2 regions of the Virgibacillus sp. Bac330 genome follow, and region 2 is predicted to be linked to the other one. Evidence: a T-box and tRNA genes for the amino acid it is inferred to sense, from the RefSeq annotation. Region 2 holds a T-box; the other holds one or more tRNA genes.

Region 1 (10,532 bases), 840 kb from region 2:
CAAATCCACCTACATCAGGGCCAGCAAAAGCAACACCAGATAACCCTAAGTTCATTACCATTGGCAGACTCATTTGTAAATGTTCCCAAAAGCTCCGATTATCGCCCGTCCATACTGTAGCATACCGTTGTACACCAGCGTAACCGGAACGAGTAAGCAAAAAAGGACGTTTACCATTTAATTGTTCTTTTAATCCTTCGTAGGTTGCTTCCCCCATTAATAAACCGTAGACATTATGCAATGCACGATGTGTTGTAGGATTGCCATCATTCCGATGCATGACAGCGGTATCCATTGTTTTTGTTTCATTAAATACAGCTGGCTCATTCATATCATTCCAGACACCTTCTACACCCATATCGCTGTAAAACACATGCTTATCGCCCCACCATTTCCTTACACGTTCCTCGGTAAAGTCTGGAAAGGCGCTTTTACCTGGCCAAACTTCTCCAATATAAATATCATCTTCAAGATACTTACAGAAGTTGTCATCTCTTACCCCTTCTTGGTAAATGGTATATTCAGGATCTTTTTTCACACCTGGATCAACGATTGGCACAACACGAATTCCCATATCTCGAAGATCCGCTATTAATTTTTTAGGATCAGGGAAACGATTTTTATCAAACGTAAATACACGATAACCATTCATATAATGAATATCTAAATGGATGACATCAACAGGAATATCTCGCTCCACAAATTTTTTCGCTAAAGCACGAACTTCTTCTTCCGATTCGTAGCTATACCTTGACTGATGATAGCCTAATGCCCACTTTGCTGGAAGAGGCATTCTTCCAGTTATGAAAGTATATTGTTCTAAAACTTCTTTTGGAGTGGGCCCTGCCATCACATAATAATCGACTTGTCCCCCTTCTGCACGAAAGGTATACATATTATTATAGCTTTTCATATCAAAGGTCGTTCTAAATGTATTATCAAAAAAGATACCATGTGCTTTTCCTTGGCGTAGTGTCATAAAGAAAGGAATAGATTGGTACAAGGGATCTGTTTCTGGATTATGCGGTGCATATACATCACTATTCCACATCTCATATTTTTCTCCGCGTTTATCTAAAAAACCACTTTTTTCTCCGAATCCATAGTAATGATCTGTAGTGAATTTCTCTTTACATACGATTACTTCTCCGTTTTCTCTAAAAGCCATGCCACGTTCTTTTTCTCGAACAATAACGCGTCCGTTGATTTCATGAATAGAGACACGGAATGGCTGTTTACGTATAGCAACTTCAAGCTCCTCTGTTTGTAACAAAATCGTATCCGACATTTCCTTTTCAGTAATTGGCATGTTTTTTGGCTCTACTACCACTGATTTCGAGTCATTTAAATCAACTTTCCCTGTAGGATTCATTACAACCCTAACAATGGAAGGATGATAAAAACAAACAACGACATGTCCCTTTTCACATCGAAAAGAGTAGCCTTCGAAATTTCTCTTAAACTCTATTACATTCCCAATATCGCAGAATCGAATTGCTTCTGTCTCTGTATTATTTCCTGGATGAATAGCAAAACTAGTATCCTCTAGCACGGTAATACCTCCTACTGTCGATTTTCGAACCGAAAAAAGATATGTTGCTACCCTTTCGTCGCTCCTGAGGTTAAACCAGAAATTAAGTAACGTTGCAATAATAAGAACACAAGCGCAATTGGCACAGCAATAAGGATGGAACCAGCAGCAAACCTAGTGAAATTCGTCGAAAACTGGTCATTGATAAAATTATATAATCCTAGTGCCAATGTGTATTTTTCAGGACTTGTTAGAACAATCCTTGGCAATAAAAAGTCCATAAATGGCGCCATAAAATTAAATAATGCGACAACGGCTAAAATAGGCTTGGCCAATGGTAACATAATCGTCCAAAATATTTTCAAATGACCTGCCCCATCTATTTTTGCCGCTTCGTCCAATTCTTTAGGTATCGTATCAAAGTACCCTTTCACCAACCATGCGTTAAAAGGAATTTGCCCACCTAAATAGATTAACATTAAACCATAGAGAGAATCGGTTAAGCCAATCGTATTTAATAGAATGTACAAAGCAACCATCCCCATTAAAGCAGGAAACATTTGTAACAATAAAAACATATACAAACCATATTTTCTACCAACAAATTTGTATCTAGAAAAAGCATAAGCAATCAAAGATGTAATTACAACGGACCCTATAGAATTAATAACTGCAACATAAAGGCTGTTCTTATACCAAATTACATAATCACTGTTTGGGTCAGTAAACAACCATTTATAATGTTCTAACGTTGGGTTCTTTGGAAATAAATCCGTTACGAGCATATTCGAACCTTCATTTAAACTCATCATTAAAGCCCAAAATAATGGATAGCCAATAATTACAAACATAATTAGGAAAAAGATATAGATAAACGTTACTTCTATCCTCGATTTTTTCTTACGTGACATAGCCATTAGTAACGTCCCTCCTCTTTAAATGAAGCTGTCTTTCTAAATTGGAAAAAGGCAAATACAGAGATAATTAATCCCATTATAATTGTAATAGCAGCAGCCATATTATAGTTATTAGACTCAAACGTTAGTTTATACACCCACGATATTAAGATATCTGTACCCCCAGCATTTTGGCCTCTCACAGCAGGGTTACCTTCATTAAATAAGTAAATAATATTAAAGTTATTAAAGTTTCCTGCATATTGCATAATTAACAATGGAGCTGTGGCAAATAAAATATGCGGTAATGTAATATAACGTAATTTTTGCCAACGCGTACCTCCATCTACATCTGCAGCTTCATACATATCTCGAGGAACGCTTTGCAATACACCTGTAAATAAAGCAAACACAAATGGAAATCCAAGCCACGTTTGAATCATAATTAAAGCGATTTTTGCCCAAAACGGATCGGATAACCAAGGAATTATTACATTAAATTGACTTAAAATGTCCCTATTGATCGCTCCAAAGGTAGGGTTAAATAGTGCGGAAAAAATTAAAATCGACACAAAAGCTGGAACTGCCCAAGGTAATATTAAAAATGTCCGTATTGTTCGTTTAAATTTAATTCTCGGATCGTTCACTAACAATGCTAAAAATAGTCCCAATACAATTTGGAATGTTGTAGCAACAACTGTCCAAACAACTGTCCATGTAAAAACACTTAAGAATGTGTCTTTCCATATATCTATTTTTGTTAAGTTAACAAAGTTCTCGAAACCGACCCAACTTAATAAATTACGCGGAGGCGCATTATATTGGTTATAATCTGTAAAGGCTAATGCGAGCATAAACAATAAAGGTACAACCACAATAAATAAAAGCATTAATAGACCAGGCAAAATCATAAAATATGGAAAACCATTATTGTAAAAGTTTTTCACACCTTGTAATAATGTGGGATTAGGACGATTATGCTCTCTAGCTATAGCATCAGCACGAGCGTCTTTTATATTATAAACATAGATCGCTATTCCAAATGAGAGAATAATTAACGAAATTAAACCCTGTATAAGCAGTTGGATCGAATGGTGCTCACGCGGAATCGTTCCAAGCGTGAATAGCCCCCATATCCCAATATCAATAAAATTCCATGTGGTTACTAAAAAAGAAATCGTTACAATTAAAAATATGCATCCTTTTAAAAACCTTCTATTATACATTTGCCCTAATCCAGGTATGATAATAGATAATATCATTGCTAATGTACGAGGCTGTATTCTTCGGGCGTTGGTATCATTTTTTTCAGTAGCCATCCCGTTTCTCCTCCAATCACAAACTACCAACTATAAAGCTGGTTCGTTTCTTTTTCACTCTTTTTTAACAAATTCTAAATTACGTTATATAGGGGACTATGCCCCTATATAACTTATTTCTCCTTGACTCTTGAAGCCTCTATTTGTTCTTTAATTATTTCAACTGCTTCATCCAACACTTCTTTCACAGGTTCACCTTTTGAAATGAAGTTTAGACCATCATTGAACGGCTCCCATACTTGCTGCATGGCAGGAACACTAGGCATCGGCTCACCGTATTGTGTTTGTTCTGCAAATGCAGAATAAATTGGGTCATCGGCAATAATTGGATCTTCCATTGCATCTTTACGAGCAGGTAGTTCTCCAGCAATATCGTAATATGTCATAGAACTTTCAAAGTTTGTCAAATAAGCCATTAAATCCTGAGCCCATTCTTTATTTTCTGAGTAGAAGGAAAGCATATACGATTTCACGCCTACAAATGATTTTGGATTTTCTCCATTTTCCAATTTAGGTAGCGGAACCGTAGCTAAATCATCTCCAAGCGCTTCCGAGTAATCACGTACCATCCAAGGTCCGTTAATAATCGTTGATACTTTTCCTTCTTGGAACAGTCCATTCATTATATCTGGAGTTAAATCCTGTGGGATGTATTCTTTATCAAACCATTCAGAAACTAATTCCCCACCTTTTAAAGCGCCTTCATTATTTAAACCAATATCTGTAATATCATAGTTTCCATCTTCATTCGCAAACACATACGCTCCGTTTCCCGAGAAGAAAGGGTATACAAAATATAAGTTAGCCGCTTCCATTAAAAAGCCAAATTCATCTTTATTAGAATCCGTGTCTCTTTCAGCTATTTCCATAATTTGCTCCATTGTTTCCGGTGTTTCTTCAACGCGAGATTTATTGTAATACATAGCATACGTCTCAGCTACAGCTGGATATCCCCAATATTCTCCATCGTATTGCATCGCTTCCAAAGCTGTATCTGTATATTCTTTTGCAACATCTCCCAAATCTACTGGGTCTACTAATCCCCTAAGTACTAAATCACCAATTCTATCGTGCGGCTGAAAAATGACGTCTGGACCATTTCCGGCTGGGCCTTCAACATCTAATTTTTCAATTTGCTCTAGCATATCTACAGGCACCATTTCTATTTCTATTCCTGTTTCTTTTGTGTAGCCTGCTGTCATTTCTTTTAATGCTTCTTCTTGTTTTTCTTCCGCATTTACCCAAAGTTTCAGTTTTTCAGGCTTCTCTGGCATCTCTCCTGATTTAGTAGCTTCCTTTTCTCCTTCAGATTTTTGAGCATCATCTGGACCACAGGCAGCTAAAACGCTAACAAATAAGATCATTGCAAGTAAATAAAGTAAACCTTTTTTCATATTTAACCCTCCTAAAGGATGTAATATAGTCTGCAATACTGTGCATTTTAGTGAAATCGTTTGCACCAGTACTGTGATTTCATTATACAACAAAGCTATTAAATTGCAACAAGTTTTTTCATCAAAAAAACTTTTATTTTAGTATAGATAACGCTTTCATAACTGTGCTTTATATGATGCTATTTATTTATAGTTATCTGTATTTTAGTCAAAAACTTATTTTTGATCATTTTTAGCGCAAACGTTTTAACCAAGGAGGAATTATATTGATCAAAGAAGCAATCTATCATAGGCCTAAAAATAACTTCGCTTATGCCTACGACAAAGAAACACTGCACATTGTTCTACAAACAAAGAAAGACGATATGAAAACAGTACAGCTTGTATTTGGCGACCCATACAACTGGAAAAATGACGAGTGGCAAAGGGAAACGAATTCAATGGTTAAAACGGGTTCTACAGATTTCCATGATTATTGGTTTATTGCCATTCGACCACTATTCAAACGTTTACGTTATGCTTTTATTTGCAGTGATGGATCAGAAACGTGCTTTTATGGGGAAAGTGGCATTTTTGACAACCCTCCAAAAGATATCGCTAACTATTTTTGCTTTCCATTTTTAAATGCAGCCGATGTATTTCAAGCACCAGAATGGGTGAAAGATACGGTTTGGTATCAAATTTTCCCTGAACGATTTGCAAACGGAGATGAAACTCTAAATCCTGAAGGCGCTTTACCTTGGGGATCTACCAATCCCTCAACAACAAACTTTTTTGGCGGGGACTTTCAAGGAGTTATTAACCATTTAGATCACCTTGAAAGTTTAGGAATAACAGGCATTTATTTCACACCAATATTTAAAGCCTATTCCAATCATAAATACGATACCATGGATTATATGGAGATCGATCCGCAGTTTGGTGATAAACAAACGTTTAAAAAGCTAGTGGAAGCTTGCCACGATCGAGGGATTAAAGTAATGCTTGATGCCGTATTTAATCATAGTGGCTATTACTTTCCACCGTTTCAAGATGTATTGGAAAACCAAGAGCATTCCAAGTACAAGGATTGGTTTCATATTTGGAATTTCCCTGTCGTTACAGAGCCACAACCAAACTACGACACATTTGGATTTGTCGCATCAATGCCTAAACTAAATACGGAAAATCAGGAAGTAAAAGACTATCTATTAAAAGTTGCGCGTTACTGGATAGAGGAATTTGATATTGATGGTTGGAGACTAGATGTAGCTAATGAAGTGGATCACAGTTTCTGGCGCGATTTTCGTCGTACCGTTAAAGAAGCAAAGCCAGATGCTTATATATTGGGTGAAATTTGGCATGATTCCATGCCTTGGCTGCAAGGCGACCAGTTTGATGCTGTTATGAATTATCCATTTACGAATGGGGTTATCGACTTCATTGCCAAAAATACAATGGCTGCAACTACATTTAAAAATGCGATTACAAAAGTATTGCATATGTACCCAAGGAATGTAAATGAAGTGGCATTTAATTTATTAGATAGTCATGATACACCAAGAATTTTAACGATAGCTAACGAAAATATCGACCGTATTAAATTGCTTTACCTGCTCCAGTTTTCCTTCTCAGGAACTCCATGCATCTATTACGGAGATGAAATTGGCATGAGCGGAGGGCATGATCCAGGTTGCCGTGCTTGTATGGAATGGGATGAAGAAAATCAAAATCGAGAGCTATTCACCTATGTACAAGGACTGATTCGTTTACGTAAAACGGAGCCTTTATTCGGAAATGACGCTTCATTTCGTTTTTTATATGCCGATGATAACACCAACACGATTGCCTATGAAAAATATGATGAACAAAAACGTCTTATCTTTCTGTTAAATACAGGCGAAAAAGAAGCTAACGTCTCAAATACTTGTATTTTTAAAGCAACAGAACAAGTGAATGAATGGAGCATTTCTTCCCTTTCAAATGGTGTAAAGAAAGAATGTATAAATATATCAGAACCACTAACTGTACCAGCTCTTGCCTATCGTGTTTTCGAATCTAAAAAATAGTATTGCAAAGCCTTTTGAGGTGGTTTCTCAAAAGGCTTTTTCGTACTATAGGATGGCTTCCATGTTTCGTATATGGCTGATAGTATCTTAAGATAACTCGATTTGTCCACCTGCTTTATGCAACAGAAATGAATGAATTTGTTGTTTGTGGTGATTATCATGCCAAATAAATACGGCAATATAATTAAATAATGTGTGTGGATAACCAGAATATTGATCCATTTTCTCGCCGTTTAATGTGAAGTTTGCAAAAAATTCAGCTTCTGTTTTCTGTTTTACAGCAAAAACTAATTTTTCACGCGTAATCATTTTTTGCTCAATGAGATGTTTTGCAGATACACCACTCCTTGCATATGCAGAGGCTGGCGTGTTGATTATTTCAAAGTCCACGCTCTGAATAGTAGCATCTTGCTTCATTTTTGGAAGCATTTCTTCAAGAATGTACCTATCCCAAAAAGTCATATGACTAATAATCTCTGCTGTCGACCATTTTCCTTTTGCAATTGCTTGAAACATGTCCTTTTCAGGCCCTTTGGTTCGTTCACTTACCCAATTATTGCATGCAGCAAATGCATGAACTAACGCTTTCGTACTTTCCATCGTTCTTCCTCCCCACTCCCGATATAATTCGATATAATTTTTTTATTTTGTATAGGTAAACCATTAGTACCCAAACGTCAATCATACATATTCTCCAAATTTACACAAAAGTCCTTCTTTTGGGATTATTATTTCTATGAGGAAAAGGGTTGATGAATAAAAATGATAGGAGTATTATATTTTATGTAATACCTTTGCTGGTGTAGCACAGTTGGTAGTGCACTTCACTCGTAATGAAGGGGTCGGAGGTTCGAATCCTCTCACCAGCATATTTGGCAAGTATTGATACAATGCTGTTCTTGATAAATTCAAGAGCAGCATTTTTATTTTCAATCATTTTTTTGCCGACCAATCTGCCGACTAAATCTATACTAATTTTGGTGATATTGGATTTATTAGATTACTGTAATAATTAAACATTTTAAGTTAAGACTGATTAAAAAAATGTGCATAAAGCATATTTTCCGCAAACAAGACATAGCATATTAGCCTTTGTAATTTGCTATGTCTCATTTTTTCCTAACTTAGCTGATATAGATAATACTTATAAAAATCCCACCACAGATGATTTCTCTATTCCCAATAAGCTACTGAGCGCTTGTGAAGCATCTCTCGAAACTGTTGCGTTGTTTTTTCCAAAACAGTGTTTGTTGAAAAATCAATAATTACGCCATATTGACGAATTAAGTCTAATTTCCCTATTATCCCATCTCTATACTTTATAATTACATTTTGTGGGTCTTCTGTTAGCCACACCTTTCTATTTTCTCTTATATAATTGCGCATACTGCTGGTTTCTTCTTGTAAAATTTCATAATGATCAACATCAGGATCAATTGCCTTGATAACCACGCCATAATCTTTTTCTGCACGAGCAATAGAAACGTAGCCATCTTTAACATCTTCTAATACCGATTGTGGATTACGTTTTAGTGGGTCGCCAAGTCCGCCTCCTCCAGCTGATGGTCTTGTAAATCTATCCCCTTCTTTTAATGAAACATTAGAAAAAAAAGCACCTAAAAATTCTTCTTTATCTGTTTGAGGATTTAACCAATTTCCGTGCGGGTTTGACGGCAAACCGCCAAAGATCCCCCATGTAACTGATCTTGAACGGTCACAACATACAGACATAACAGCATCTTGAATCGCCGTTAGTGTTCCCCCTTTCTCAACTCCACACCCTCCGCGATATTCACCGGGTCCTCCAGAATCAGTCATAATTTTATGATAAGATGTAATCACAGGGGTTAAACGCTCTTGACCTTCACAAGGTTGCACACTCAACCCCGCTCCAAAGACTGGTGACATAGCATTCGCCCCATCTTTACTTATACGACCACCGTGGCCACCGACCATCCAGTCATACCACATAAAAAATTGATTATATCCTTCTCTTTGATCCCATCCTCCAATTAATAAATACTCTAAATTAAAAGAACATGCTAGCGCTTTTTCCGGCATAATATGTGACCACAACTCAAAGCAAGCATTCATAATTTTCTCAAATGGTCCTGAACAAAAACCAGATACAGCCACTGGCCAATCTGCATGAACAACGGAACCTTTTGGTAAACTTGCTTCTATAACGCGATAGAAGCCAGAGTTTAATGGTATATCAGGAAAAAACGTTTTCGTCCCAGCATATAGACCCGAAAGTGAGGAACCAAAAGTTGCATTCAAAAAACAACCAATAGTGGAATGTGTCCCATCCAAATCATAAACAATTTGATCATCTTTAATAGATAATTTTACTTTAATAGGAATCATTCCGTCTCCAAAATCTGGATCCATATCAATATAATCTATTGTTTCCCATGTTCCGTTTGGAAGCTGCTTTAATTTCTCTCTGGTTAATCGTTCTACATAGTTTTGAACTTCAGCAAATGCTAATAATACTTTATCTATTGTATATTTATCTATTAATCTGAGAAGCTCTTTTTCCGCTACTTTTGTTGCTTCTACCTGAGAACGTAAATCTCCAAACCGTTCTTCTGGCACCCGCATATTGCTCACAATAAGATTAGCTACATCTTTCAAATAGTTACCCTTACTCCAAATTCGAGTTGGAGGTATGCGAACACCTTCTCCAAAATGAGCCTTAGAGCTAACATCAAAAGATCCAGGCATACCTCCACCAACATCAGCCCAGTGACCATTTGACTGGATAAATGCAATCAGTGTTTTCCGGTAGAAAACCGGTCTTATCACCCTAACATCACTAAAATGAGTCCCCCCACGATAAGGATCATTAATGAGAAATACGTCCCCGGGGTGAATATCCTCTTGAAAATCTTCAATAATTGCTTTTGCAGTTAAATGTAAAGTGCCTACATGAACAGCGATATCCTGCGTACCTTGCATTACAATATTCCCATTAGCGTCACATAATGCAGAACTAAAATCTCGATTATATATAACAAACGAATAACACGTTCGTATTATCTGTTCCGACATCTGATCAACTAAATTAATAAAACTATTCTTTAACACTTCAAATGTTACTGGATCTAAAGAATTGTTTTTCATCACTTCCATCACGCTCCCCCTATATTCACATGAATAATTATATTTTTATACTCATCAACGGTAGCGGTAAACTGTGGCGGAATAATAATTGTCGTATCTAGCTGTTCGACAATTGCAGGTCCATGTATAAAGCTATCTACTGGGAGAAGTGACCGTTTATATATTGGTGTACGAACTAAACCATCTTCTTCCTTAAAATAAACATGACGATATTCCTT
Region 2 (10,532 bases):
TCTTTTTCAGAGCCTTCTAAATCAGAAATAGTTTGTAAATAAGCGGGTTGAATCTGATCGAGCATCGGTTCTCCTTCATAGTTGACTAACATATCAACATTTACTAATTCCCTGTATAAAGCATTTCCGCCGATAGCTAGCATATCTGGCATATCATCTTTAACAAGTCTTGTTCGTAATAACGTTTCCGCATCTGGCGGAGCATATAATTTAATTCGAATATTCGGATGCTGTTCTTCAAAACGTTTAATCATAGATTCATATGTGGATATGTTTTCTGCTTTATTTGAAAATAATTCTAGTTCTACAACATCTTCTTTTGGGGAAGAAGTGTCGCTACAGCCGACGAGTAAGAGGGCTGCAGCGAGTGAGATGGCTAGAGAAGTGATCATTCTCATTAAAAATCTCCTTCTTTCTAAGCAAGCCTGTATATAAAGGCTTCATATGGTTTAAGAGTAAATTGGCGAACGGAATGCATCGTTTTTGTTGGCTCGTTCGTAATTAAGATTTCTTGGCCTTCTGGCACGTTTGGTAGTTCACATGTCTGTTGCTGATCTGTAAAGTTACATACGACGAGCAAAGTGTCTTCTTGATGTGTTCTCGTGTAAGCAAATATTTCTTCGTTATCTTCAAGTAATAAATCAAATTTTCCGTGGATGATGGTCGGTTCTTGTTTCCGCAAGGCAATTAATTGCTGATAATAATAGAATATAGAGTTAGGATCAGCAAGAGCTGCTTCTGTATTTATTGTCGTGTAATTTGGATTTACGTTTAACCAAGGTTGTCCTGTTGTAAATCCTGCATGTGGCTTGTCACTCCATTGCATTGGTGTTCTAGCGTTATCACGACCAATAGCATAAATAGCTTGCATTAAGTCCTCTTTATGATGCCCTTGTGCCAAGCGTTCATGATACCAATTAATCAGTTCGATATCTTCATAATCATCAATGGAAGGGAATTGGACGTTCGTCATACCAATTTCTTCTCCCTGATAGATATAAGGTGTTCCTTTCATGCCGTGGAGGAGAGTGGCGAGCATTTTAGCTGATTTCTCACGGTATTCTTTATCATTGCCAAAACGAGAAACGACTCTCGGTTGGTCATGGTTATTCCAGTACAAACTATTCCAGCCTTCATGTTCTAGACCGTACTGCCATTTACTTAGAATTTTTTTTAAATCGGTAAGCTTCCAAGGCATGTTGGACCATTTCCCATCTGGTCCATTCCAAAGTCCCATATGTTCAAAATGAAATACCATATTCAGTTCTTCACGTTCTTCCCCAGTGTAAAGCTTCGCATCCTCGACGGTTACACCTGGCATTTCTCCAACTGTTAAAATATCATAATCAGCGAGCACTTTTTGATTCATTTCATGTAAAAATTCATGAATACGCGGTCCATTCATATGAAATTCAAATGCGGAAACAAGTTCTTTACCTGGATCTGGTTCGCGTTCAGGCATGGTTTGATCTTTCGATATTAAGTTGATCACATCCATACGAAAACCATCTATTCCTTTATCTAACCACCAGCGCATCATTTGGTACACGTCATTACGGACATCTGGGTTTTCCCAATTTAAATCAGGTTGCTTTTCGCTAAACATATGCAGAAAATATTCATCCGTTGTCTCATCATATTTCCATGCAGAGCCGCTAAATGCGGATTCCCAATTCGTCGGTGGTTGCCCATTTTCTTTTCCTTTTTTCCAAATATAATAATCTCTTTTTGAATGGTTTTTACTTGATCTTGACTCGACAAACCAAGCATGTTCATCGGATGTGTGATTCACTACAAGATCCATTACGATTTTAAGACCGCGTTGATGTGCTTCTTCAAGCAATGTATCAAAGTCTTCCATCGTTCCGAATTCATCCATGATTTTTTGGTAATCACGAATATCATAACCATTATCATCATTTGGGGAATCGTACACAGGGGATAGCCAAATGACATCGATTCCAAGCTTTCTCAAGTAGTCTAGTTTTTGAATAATTCCTTGTATATCTCCAATTCCATCACCGTTGCTATCATGAAAGCTACGTGGATAGATTTGATAAACGACGCTTTCTTTCCACCAATTATTTTGTGTCATGAAAACCTTCCTTTTCTGTTTGAGGTTAAACGTTTACTCTACTGCTAGTAAACTTGGCTTGTCGCCAAACCTTATGGCGAAAGCCTTCGTTAAAAAGAAAAGATGAACTTGTTATATTTAAAGATAGAGTAACTTGTGTAGGTATAATAACTGAATAGCCACATCCAGCGCATTCGCCCAGCAACTAGGCGACTTTTAAGTTATCATCGGTTCATGGCTAAGGGGAAGGCTGACTAAAAACGGGTTTGCCGAACGATGTCGGTATACCACTTGTTTTGTGGCATGAATCCGATATCTTTCATTGGTTCGTTCCAGTCGCTACGTTGCTAAACTATGCCCCGAGCCTTTGTCTTTTTCACCGATTCTCTTTCAATTATTTTGTGTTCCATGATAATCGAATCCATATCTTCCCCCGTAATACACTGGCATAGCAACTCGCCAGCACGATACCCCATCACGTCGAACTCTTGAGATACAGTAGTTAATGAAGGAACAGTCATTGTAGCTAACTTCGTATTATCATAGCCAATAACGGATACATCTTCAGGGACACGTATTCCTTGTGCATTTGCTTCAGAAATAACACCAGCCGCCATTTCATCGCTTGCTGCAACAATTGCAGTAATCTCTGGGTGGCTTTTCATAATGGAACGAAATGCATGTTTGCCATCTTCAAAATAGAAGGCGCTACTCCAACTAATCTGTGATGATTTACAAGGAAGGTTTGCATCATTTAATGCTTGCTTAAAGCCCTCCATCCGAGGCGTACCTGCAATTAAGTCATGAGGCGGTCCACTAACCATAGCGAGTTTTGTGTGCCCATGCTTGATTAAATAATTCGTAGCATCATAGGTAGCTTTTAGATCATCGACTTTTATTTCCGGTATGTTCTTTAAATCAGATATTCCCGATAAAGTGACAAAAGGAACATTCATTTGCTTAACAATTTTTTGGAAATTTTTCGTCAGCCTTCCACTTGCAAATATAACGCCCTCCACCTGTTTTTCATAAAGTAATTGTAAATAGTGCTTTGTTTTATCAGGGTCGGACAATGTATTACAAACAAATACACTCTTTCCGTAAACTTGCGCAGCCGCTTCTATGCCATGTAGCATTTCTGCACTGACCATTCCAGACACCGCAGGAAACAGCACTCCAATTGTTCCGCTTTCATTATTAATTAAACTACGGGCAATAGCATTAGGGAAGTACCCCATCTGTTCAATCGTTTGCATTACATGCTGCTTTGTTTTGTCAGAGTAGCCCTTTCCCGTATTATTTAAAATCCGAGATACTGTCGCAATAGACACATTTGCTTCTCTAGCAACATCTTTTATCGTTGATTTTTTCATGTTATCTTCCTTATAGAGTAAACGTTTACTTTATTTTAGCGGATACGAGGGAGGATGTCAATAAGAATGAGGTGCAACGGAGAAAGTTGCTAGTTCCAGCTTGGAAGTCGCTCATGATTACTGTAAAAACACTCGCCCGCGTCCGGTAATCGCTCATGAACGAAGAAAAGCGCTCGCGCCCGTCCAGGAATCGCTCATGAACGAAGAAAAGCGCTCGCTCGCGTCTAGGAATCGCTCATGAACGAAGAAAAGCGCTCACGCCCGTTCAGGAATCGCTCATGATCAAAGAAAAGCGCTCGTTCGCGTCTGAAAATCGCTCATGAACGAAGAAAAGAGCTCGCTCGCGTCTAGGAATCGCTCATGATCAAAGAAAAGCGCTCGTTCGCGTCCGGTAATCGCTCATGAACGAAGAAAAGCGCTCACGCCCGTCCGGTAATCGCTCATGAACGAAGAAAAGCGCTCGCTCGCGTCTGAAAATCGCTCATGATCGAGGAAAAGCGCTCGCTCGCGCCCGGTAATCGCTCATGAACGAAGAAAAGAGCTCGCTCGCGTCCGGTAATCGCTCATGAACGAAGAAAAGCGCTCGCTCGCGTCCGGTAATCGCTCATGAACGAAGAAAAGAGCTCGCTCGCGTCTAGGAATCGCTCATGAACGAAGAAAAGCGCTCGCTCGCGTCTGAAAATCGCTCATGAACGAAGAAAAGCGCTCGCCCGCGTCCGGTAATCGCTCATGAACGAAGAAAAGAGCTCGCTCGCGTCTAGGAATCGCTCATGATCAAAGAAAAGCGCTCGCTCGCGTCCGGTAATCGCTCATGAACGAAGAAAAGCGCTCACTCGCGTCCGAAAATCGCTCATCCCCGTACAGAAAGTCGCAACTTCACATGCTTAGTCTATACATGCTTACAATATCCTTCAAAAAGCTTTGCAAAATGTTCGTCGAAAGCTTATTTATAACCCAATCTCTACTAGATGATTAACCCTAATGTCCAATCACTCCGTATGTCTCGTTAATAGTATAATCTTGTAAAGAATAAAATATTTGCCTTAAGAAAGGAGGAAGGATGTAATGTCCTCTAAAAAACGTTTCGGTAGCGTTGTAATGACTGGTAACCAATGCAAAAAACAAAATCTTAATAAAAAGCATGATTGCTATAAAAATGATTTTAAACAGGATTGTTGCAAACAAGCAAGTTGTAATTGTAATTTTAAAAAGCAAGAACTTAAAGCAACAAAGCTAGATAGCGATTGTTTTCTAGTCAATTCTTTGGTCGGTACGAAAACGGTTCAAAAAGTAGCGGAAACATCTCTACCACTCACCTTGTTTGAAGGAGTAAGTACGACAAATATTCTTTCTATAAATGTTGTACCTAATTTAAATGCAATCACACAAAATGTTACAGTAATCAAAGATAAAGTCGTTAATATAGGCATAGTACCTGCAGATATTAGTATAACAACGACAGACGGGGATGTAGTTGGTATTATTGGCGGCGTAGTAAACATTCCATTTCAAGCGCATACCGATTTTCCAGGCGCTTGTCCGGAAGATATGGTACAGGAAACGCCATTAGAAATTGAAGGAATTTTCATTCAAGAAGGTATATCATTGGTTGCTTCAACTGGTGAGGCACTCGTAGCTGGCATTTTAGTGAAAATTATATTACGCACTACTATTACAGTTACCCGCCCAGTGATTAAGGATGCTGAAGGGAATTTTTGTGATGTAAATCAGAATCGTTGTAAAGCAATAGGTACTCCACCATCATTTACTTTTCCGCCATCAGGTAATGGGTAACTAAGGTAGGCGATAAAATAAATTTTATCGTTGAATCGGCACACTTCCTAAAAGTGTTGCCGATTTGTGTTAAGACGTTTTTTTAAAAGTGCATACTTAACCGACCACCGGACCAAGAAAGTCACCTATATCGTCTTTTCAACTTATTATTTTTCGAGCTTTATTAATGTAATTTTCCAACATCACCTATTGCATTATTTTACATTTTGGTGTAGCATTATTAAAAATTAAGAGATCATAAAAGCAATGAAGAGGATACGCATTATTTTTACAGCTAGCAGAGAGGGAAGAGTAGGTGAGAGCTTCCTAGACATGGAAAATAGTGTACCACCTCATGAGCTGTGTTGGGGAAATACGAGTAACCAACGCCGTATTGCTACGTTACAGCAGATGGAGTCAAGCATTACCGGTCGATGCTTGGGAAATTAGGTGGAACCACGGATAAAACACATTCGTCCTTATGTAGAGGATGCGTGTGTTTTTTTATTTGCGCTTTGTGGTTTACTGCACAAGAAATATCTCCGTAACGGGGTGAAAAAAATAGAGTCAATCTTTGTCCCACTATAGGAAAGTATAAAAGTTTTAAGGGTTATAGTATAAGGAAAAACTATACCATTTGCCATAACAAGCCAAGTTTTTCTAAAAGCAAGATAAATCTAATCACAATGCTAATCTTGAAGTTAATTAAGCTGGTATATAAAAGCCCACATAAGGGTTTAATTTAAAAATGTTTATCCATTCAAGGAGGTTTATAATGATGAAATCACCTATTCAAGTACAATTAAAAGATGGGAAAGTAAAAGCATGTACACAAGGTATTACTGTGAAGGAGGTTGCTACATCGATTGGTTCCAGTTTAGGTAAAAGGACAATTGGAGCTAAAGTAAATGGAATGATGGTAGATGTTAGCTATGAATTGATGAACGATGCTATCGTTGAATTTTATACGTTGGAAACAAAAGAGGGTGTTGAAGTATTACGACACACTACGGCACATGTGCTAGCACATGCGGTGAAAAGATTGTATCCAAACGTAAAGCTCGGCATTGGACCAGCGATCGAGCACGGTTTTTATTATGATTTTAAGTTAGAAGAGACGTGGAACGAAAATGATTTACAACGAATTGAAGGGGAAATGCGTTCAATTATACATGAAAATTTACCAATAGAAAAAGAAATCATAACATATGAAGAGGCAGTGGATCTATTTACAAAGCGAAATGAACCATTAAAGTTGGAACTTATAGAAGATATTCATGGACAAGAAGCGCTCACCATTTACCGTCAGGGAGAGTTTGTTGATCTTTGCCGTGGTCCTCATCTGCCAAGTACAGGATATATAAAGGCATTTCAACTATCACATGTTTCTGGAGCATACTGGCGTGGCGATAATAATCAAAAGATGCTTCAGCGAATATATGGTTATGCATTTCCGAAGCAAAGTCAATTAAAAGCACATCTTGCCTTTTTAGAGGAGGCTAGGAAACGGGATCATCGTAAATTAGGCAAACAATTACAGTTGTTTATGTTTTCCGATGAAGCGCCTGGAATGCCATTTTATTTACCTAAGGGGCAAATCATTCGCAATGAATTAGAAAATTTCTCTCGAGAGGTGCAGTCACAAGCGAATTATGATGAGGTACGGACACCATTAATGATGAACCAGCGTTTGTGGGAACAGTCTGGGCACTGGGATCATTATCATGAAAATATGTATTTTACGGAAGTGGATAAGACGAAGTTTGCGATGAAGCCAATGAATTGTCCTGGCCATATGTTACTGTACAAGAATAATCTATATTCCTATCGAGACTTACCAATACGGATTTCCGAATTTGGTCAAGTACATCGTCATGAATACAGTGGAGCTTTAAATGGGATGCTTCGGGTTCGTACTTTCTGTCAAGATGATGCGCATATTTTTGTTAGAAAAGACCAAATAGAAGCGGAAATTGCGCAAGTGTTTCAGTTGATTGATCAGGTTTATCAAACATTTGGTTTCACATATGATGTCGAGCTTTCTACCCGTCCAGAAAAGTCAATGGGGGAGGATCATCTATGGCAGTCCTCTGAACAAGCATTGCAAAATGTATTACAAGAATTAGAGGCTCCTTATCAGTTAAATGAAGGAGATGGCGCATTTTACGGACCTAAAATTGATTTTCATATTAAAGATGCACTTGGTCGCAGTCACCAATGTGCGACAATCCAACTCGATTTTCAAATGCCAGAGAACTTTGATCTATCCTATATTGATGCACATAATGAAAAAGTACGTCCTGTCGTGATTCATCGTGCTATTTATGGTTCCCTCGATCGCTTTTTTGGCATTTTAGTGGAACATTTCGCGGGAGCGTTTCCAGTCTGGTTAGCGCCAGTTCAAGTGCAAATTATTCCTGTTTCCAAAGTGCATGAAGCCTATTGCAAGTCCGTAGCCTTCAAATTGAAGCAACAGGGTATTAGAGTAGAGATAGATAATCGGGATGAAAAGTTAGGATATAAAATAAGAGAAGCGCAAATGCAAAAGGTGCCATATACGCTTGTGTTAGGCGATGATGAAGTAGAAAAAGGAAGTGTAAACGTTCGAAAGTATGGCAGTAAAGCTTCCGAAAGTGAACCGTTAGATAGCTTTTTAGCTCGGGTCAAACAACAGGTAGAGAAGAGATCGTTATAATGAAGTATACTGCTGAAAGGCTACGCTGTTTGCACTATAGGAAAGATAAAAGTTTAAAGGTTTATAGTATAAGAAAGCAGAAAGCATAAAATTTGATGCTATGACGTAACCAAACAACCGAATGGGCCGCGCCCGGCTCCAGTGCCCAGCAACTAGGCGACGTCACTCCATTGCCCTAAGCTAAGTCATCATCGGTTCGTTCTAAATAGGAAGGCCGACTAAAGACGGGCTTGCCGGAGGGCGCTGGCATACTCCTGTTGCAGGAGCATGATTCCTAAAACTTTCCTTGATTCGCTCCACTCGCTACGTTGCTAACCGGGCGCCCCGAGCCTTTGTTCTTTTTGAATCCATGATTCCGCATGTTCCCAGCATACGTTGGCCTAGAGTGCAAAAAAGAAAAACGAGCAACGGTCTATAAGTAGAATAAACCGTAACTGTAACCGAAAAAATCACAAAACAAACGAGCAGTTTTTACAAAGAACTGCTCGTTTGTTAATAATTTTGCCATGCTTTTTCATATTTTTCGATGAGGGTAGGTCGGATTAATGTATTAACGTCTAACGAAATGTTATTTCCTTTTTCATCAACGATCTGTGCATCAATATCCTTCCCAAATGTAGTTAAACCAGCGAGAACATCAGGAGTTAGAAAATTCGTATCAACAGGAATTTCTACTTCATCAATTGTGAATTTTTCTCTTTTTGCTAGGACAAACCCCCAATCACCGAAGCTAGGAACGTCGACATGGAGATTGTCTGTGTATAGATCAGCTGCTTGGATCGTTTTGTCAATCGACCAATACACTTCCGTTGCAAAGGTTGGGCTAGTAGCTTGCACCATGATTGCTCCACCTGGCCGTAAATGATTGCGAAGCAGCTGATAAAATTCAAGGGTGTACAATTTATTGAGCGATTCATTGTTTGGATCAGGCATATCGACAAGAATGACATCGTACAAATCCTTATGCTCTTGCAAGTATTTAAAAGCATCAGCGTTAACGGTTTGCACACGATCGTCGGCAAACGCGTTATCGTTCAGTTCGGTTATTTCATGGTTCTCTTTGCCAAGCTTTGTTACACTCGGATCGAGGTCGACAAGTGTCATCGATTTGACAGCGTCGTATTTTTGAATCTCGCGTAAAGCAAGTCCATCTCCTCCGCCTAAAACGAGGACATTGTCATTCGATGAAGCTGTTGCCATCGTTGGATGCACAAGTACTTCATGGTAACGATATTCGTCTTCTGAGCTGAATTGCAATTGTCCATCAAGAAATAATCGTAAATCTCCTTGTTCTTTCGTTAAAATAACTTGCTGGTAGCTACTTTGCTCGTTATATATAATAGGATCATTGTATAGCTTTTGTTCAAATAAGAAAGCTGTTTTTTCGCCAAATAATACGCCCATAACTAAAACGAGGAAAATGCATATTCCCGCAATAAAATGACGCTTAAATGTTTTTATTTCTGCTTTAAAATAGACTAAAATCCATAAAGCAACGATGACATTAATGAGCGCTACAATAAAGGCTGTTTTCACAAGTCCAAATTGCGGTCTAAATAAGTAGACAAACAATAAGCCTCCGATTAAACCACCAGCATAGTCAGAGAAAAGGACACGTGCCGTACTCTTTTGTAGTGTAACGCCAATGTCGTTTGCTTTGCGAATTAAAATAGGAAGTTCGACTCCCGTTAATGCACCAACGACTAATGTTATAAAGTAGAGAAAGAAAGCGTCCATTCCTGAGCTTAAGAATGCAGTAACGCCAAATAAGATAAAAGTGGAGAACCCACCGATAATGCCAATGGTATATTCAATCCATACAAACGAGAGGACTAAGTTTTTGGTGACACGTTCACTAAGGGAGGCACCAATACCCATTCCAGTTAAGAACAAGGAAATGGTTAGCGTATATTGTTTTACGCCATCACCTAAAAGATAGGAACCTGCCGCCCCGAATAAAACTTCAAAAATAATGCCGCATATGGATACGATACCAGATGCCCAATAGATTGCTTTGCTTTGTTTTATGCTTAACTGATTCACGGTAAGTCTCCTCATAATAACAACTTTTTACTCATATCAAATGAAATCGTCTTTTCTTAGTTTAAAAGAAAAGGCAATCGACTACAAGAAGTCGATTGCAATGAAAAAACGCAACTTGATATTAAAAAATCAATAGCAAGTCAGCCTTCTATAAAGCGTGCTACATATCTTATGTAATCGATGCGCCAATTACAAATCCAAGACCGATGGAAACAGACATGCTAATAATTCCTACCGCAATATTTCCCTTTTGTAGCTGTTCTTCCACAGAGAATGTACGTGTAAATAATTGAAATAATAAGTACGCAATCATTTGTAGAACGATCCCAACGCCGCCCCAAATCAATGTTTCAACAACATCGGCGCTGTTATAAATGGAGAATGCTAGCACAATACAAATCCCGACAATCTTACCACCGATGGATAATGCAACGGCATGATTTCCTTTTAGAACCTCATCCCAGTCTTTATATTTTTGTGTAAGTAATTCAAAAATAACTAAGCCAACAAGAACAATGGCAATGGAAACGAAAAAGTATATTAACGTAGATACAAATGGCTCCATGATGTTCAT

Evidence for each region. A T-box is a leader RNA that pairs with one kind of tRNA and senses whether it is charged. The one in region 2 lies ahead of thrS (threonine--tRNA ligase), so its partner is inferred to be a tRNA-Thr.
Region 1: it has a tRNA-Thr gene. The T-box ahead of thrS (threonine--tRNA ligase) is inferred to sense a tRNA for this amino acid. The anticodon was not compared.

The regions. Positions count from the first base shown of each region.
Region 1 is NZ_CP033048.1:2,496,190-2,506,721, forward strand. Features, by position in the region: gene D9780_RS11630 (glycoside hydrolase family 31 protein) at 1-1,552, opposite strand, end outside; gene D9780_RS11635 (sugar ABC transporter permease) at 1,600-2,442, opposite strand; gene D9780_RS11640 (sugar ABC transporter permease) at 2,448-3,746, opposite strand; gene D9780_RS11645 (sugar ABC transporter substrate-binding protein) at 3,860-5,140, opposite strand; gene D9780_RS11650 (glycoside hydrolase family 13 protein) at 5,407-7,188, shown strand; gene D9780_RS11655 (DinB family protein) at 7,276-7,788, opposite strand; tRNA gene D9780_RS11660 (tRNA-Thr) at 7,985-8,057, shown strand; gene D9780_RS11665 (hydantoinase B/oxoprolinase family protein) at 8,362-10,323, opposite strand; gene D9780_RS11670 (hydantoinase/oxoprolinase family protein) at 10,323-10,532, opposite strand, start outside.
Region 2 is NZ_CP033048.1:3,341,178-3,351,709, reverse strand. Features, by position in the region: gene D9780_RS15640 (ABC transporter substrate-binding protein) at 1-398, opposite strand, end outside; gene D9780_RS15635 (glycoside hydrolase family 13 protein) at 416-2,095, opposite strand; gene D9780_RS15630 (substrate-binding domain-containing protein) at 2,422-3,447, opposite strand; gene D9780_RS15625 (hypothetical protein) at 4,513-5,241, shown strand; T-box leader at 5,479-5,704, shown strand; gene thrS (threonine--tRNA ligase) at 5,999-7,915, shown strand; gene D9780_RS15615 (polyamine aminopropyltransferase) at 8,408-9,973, opposite strand; gene D9780_RS15610 (DUF350 domain-containing protein) at 10,128-10,523, opposite strand.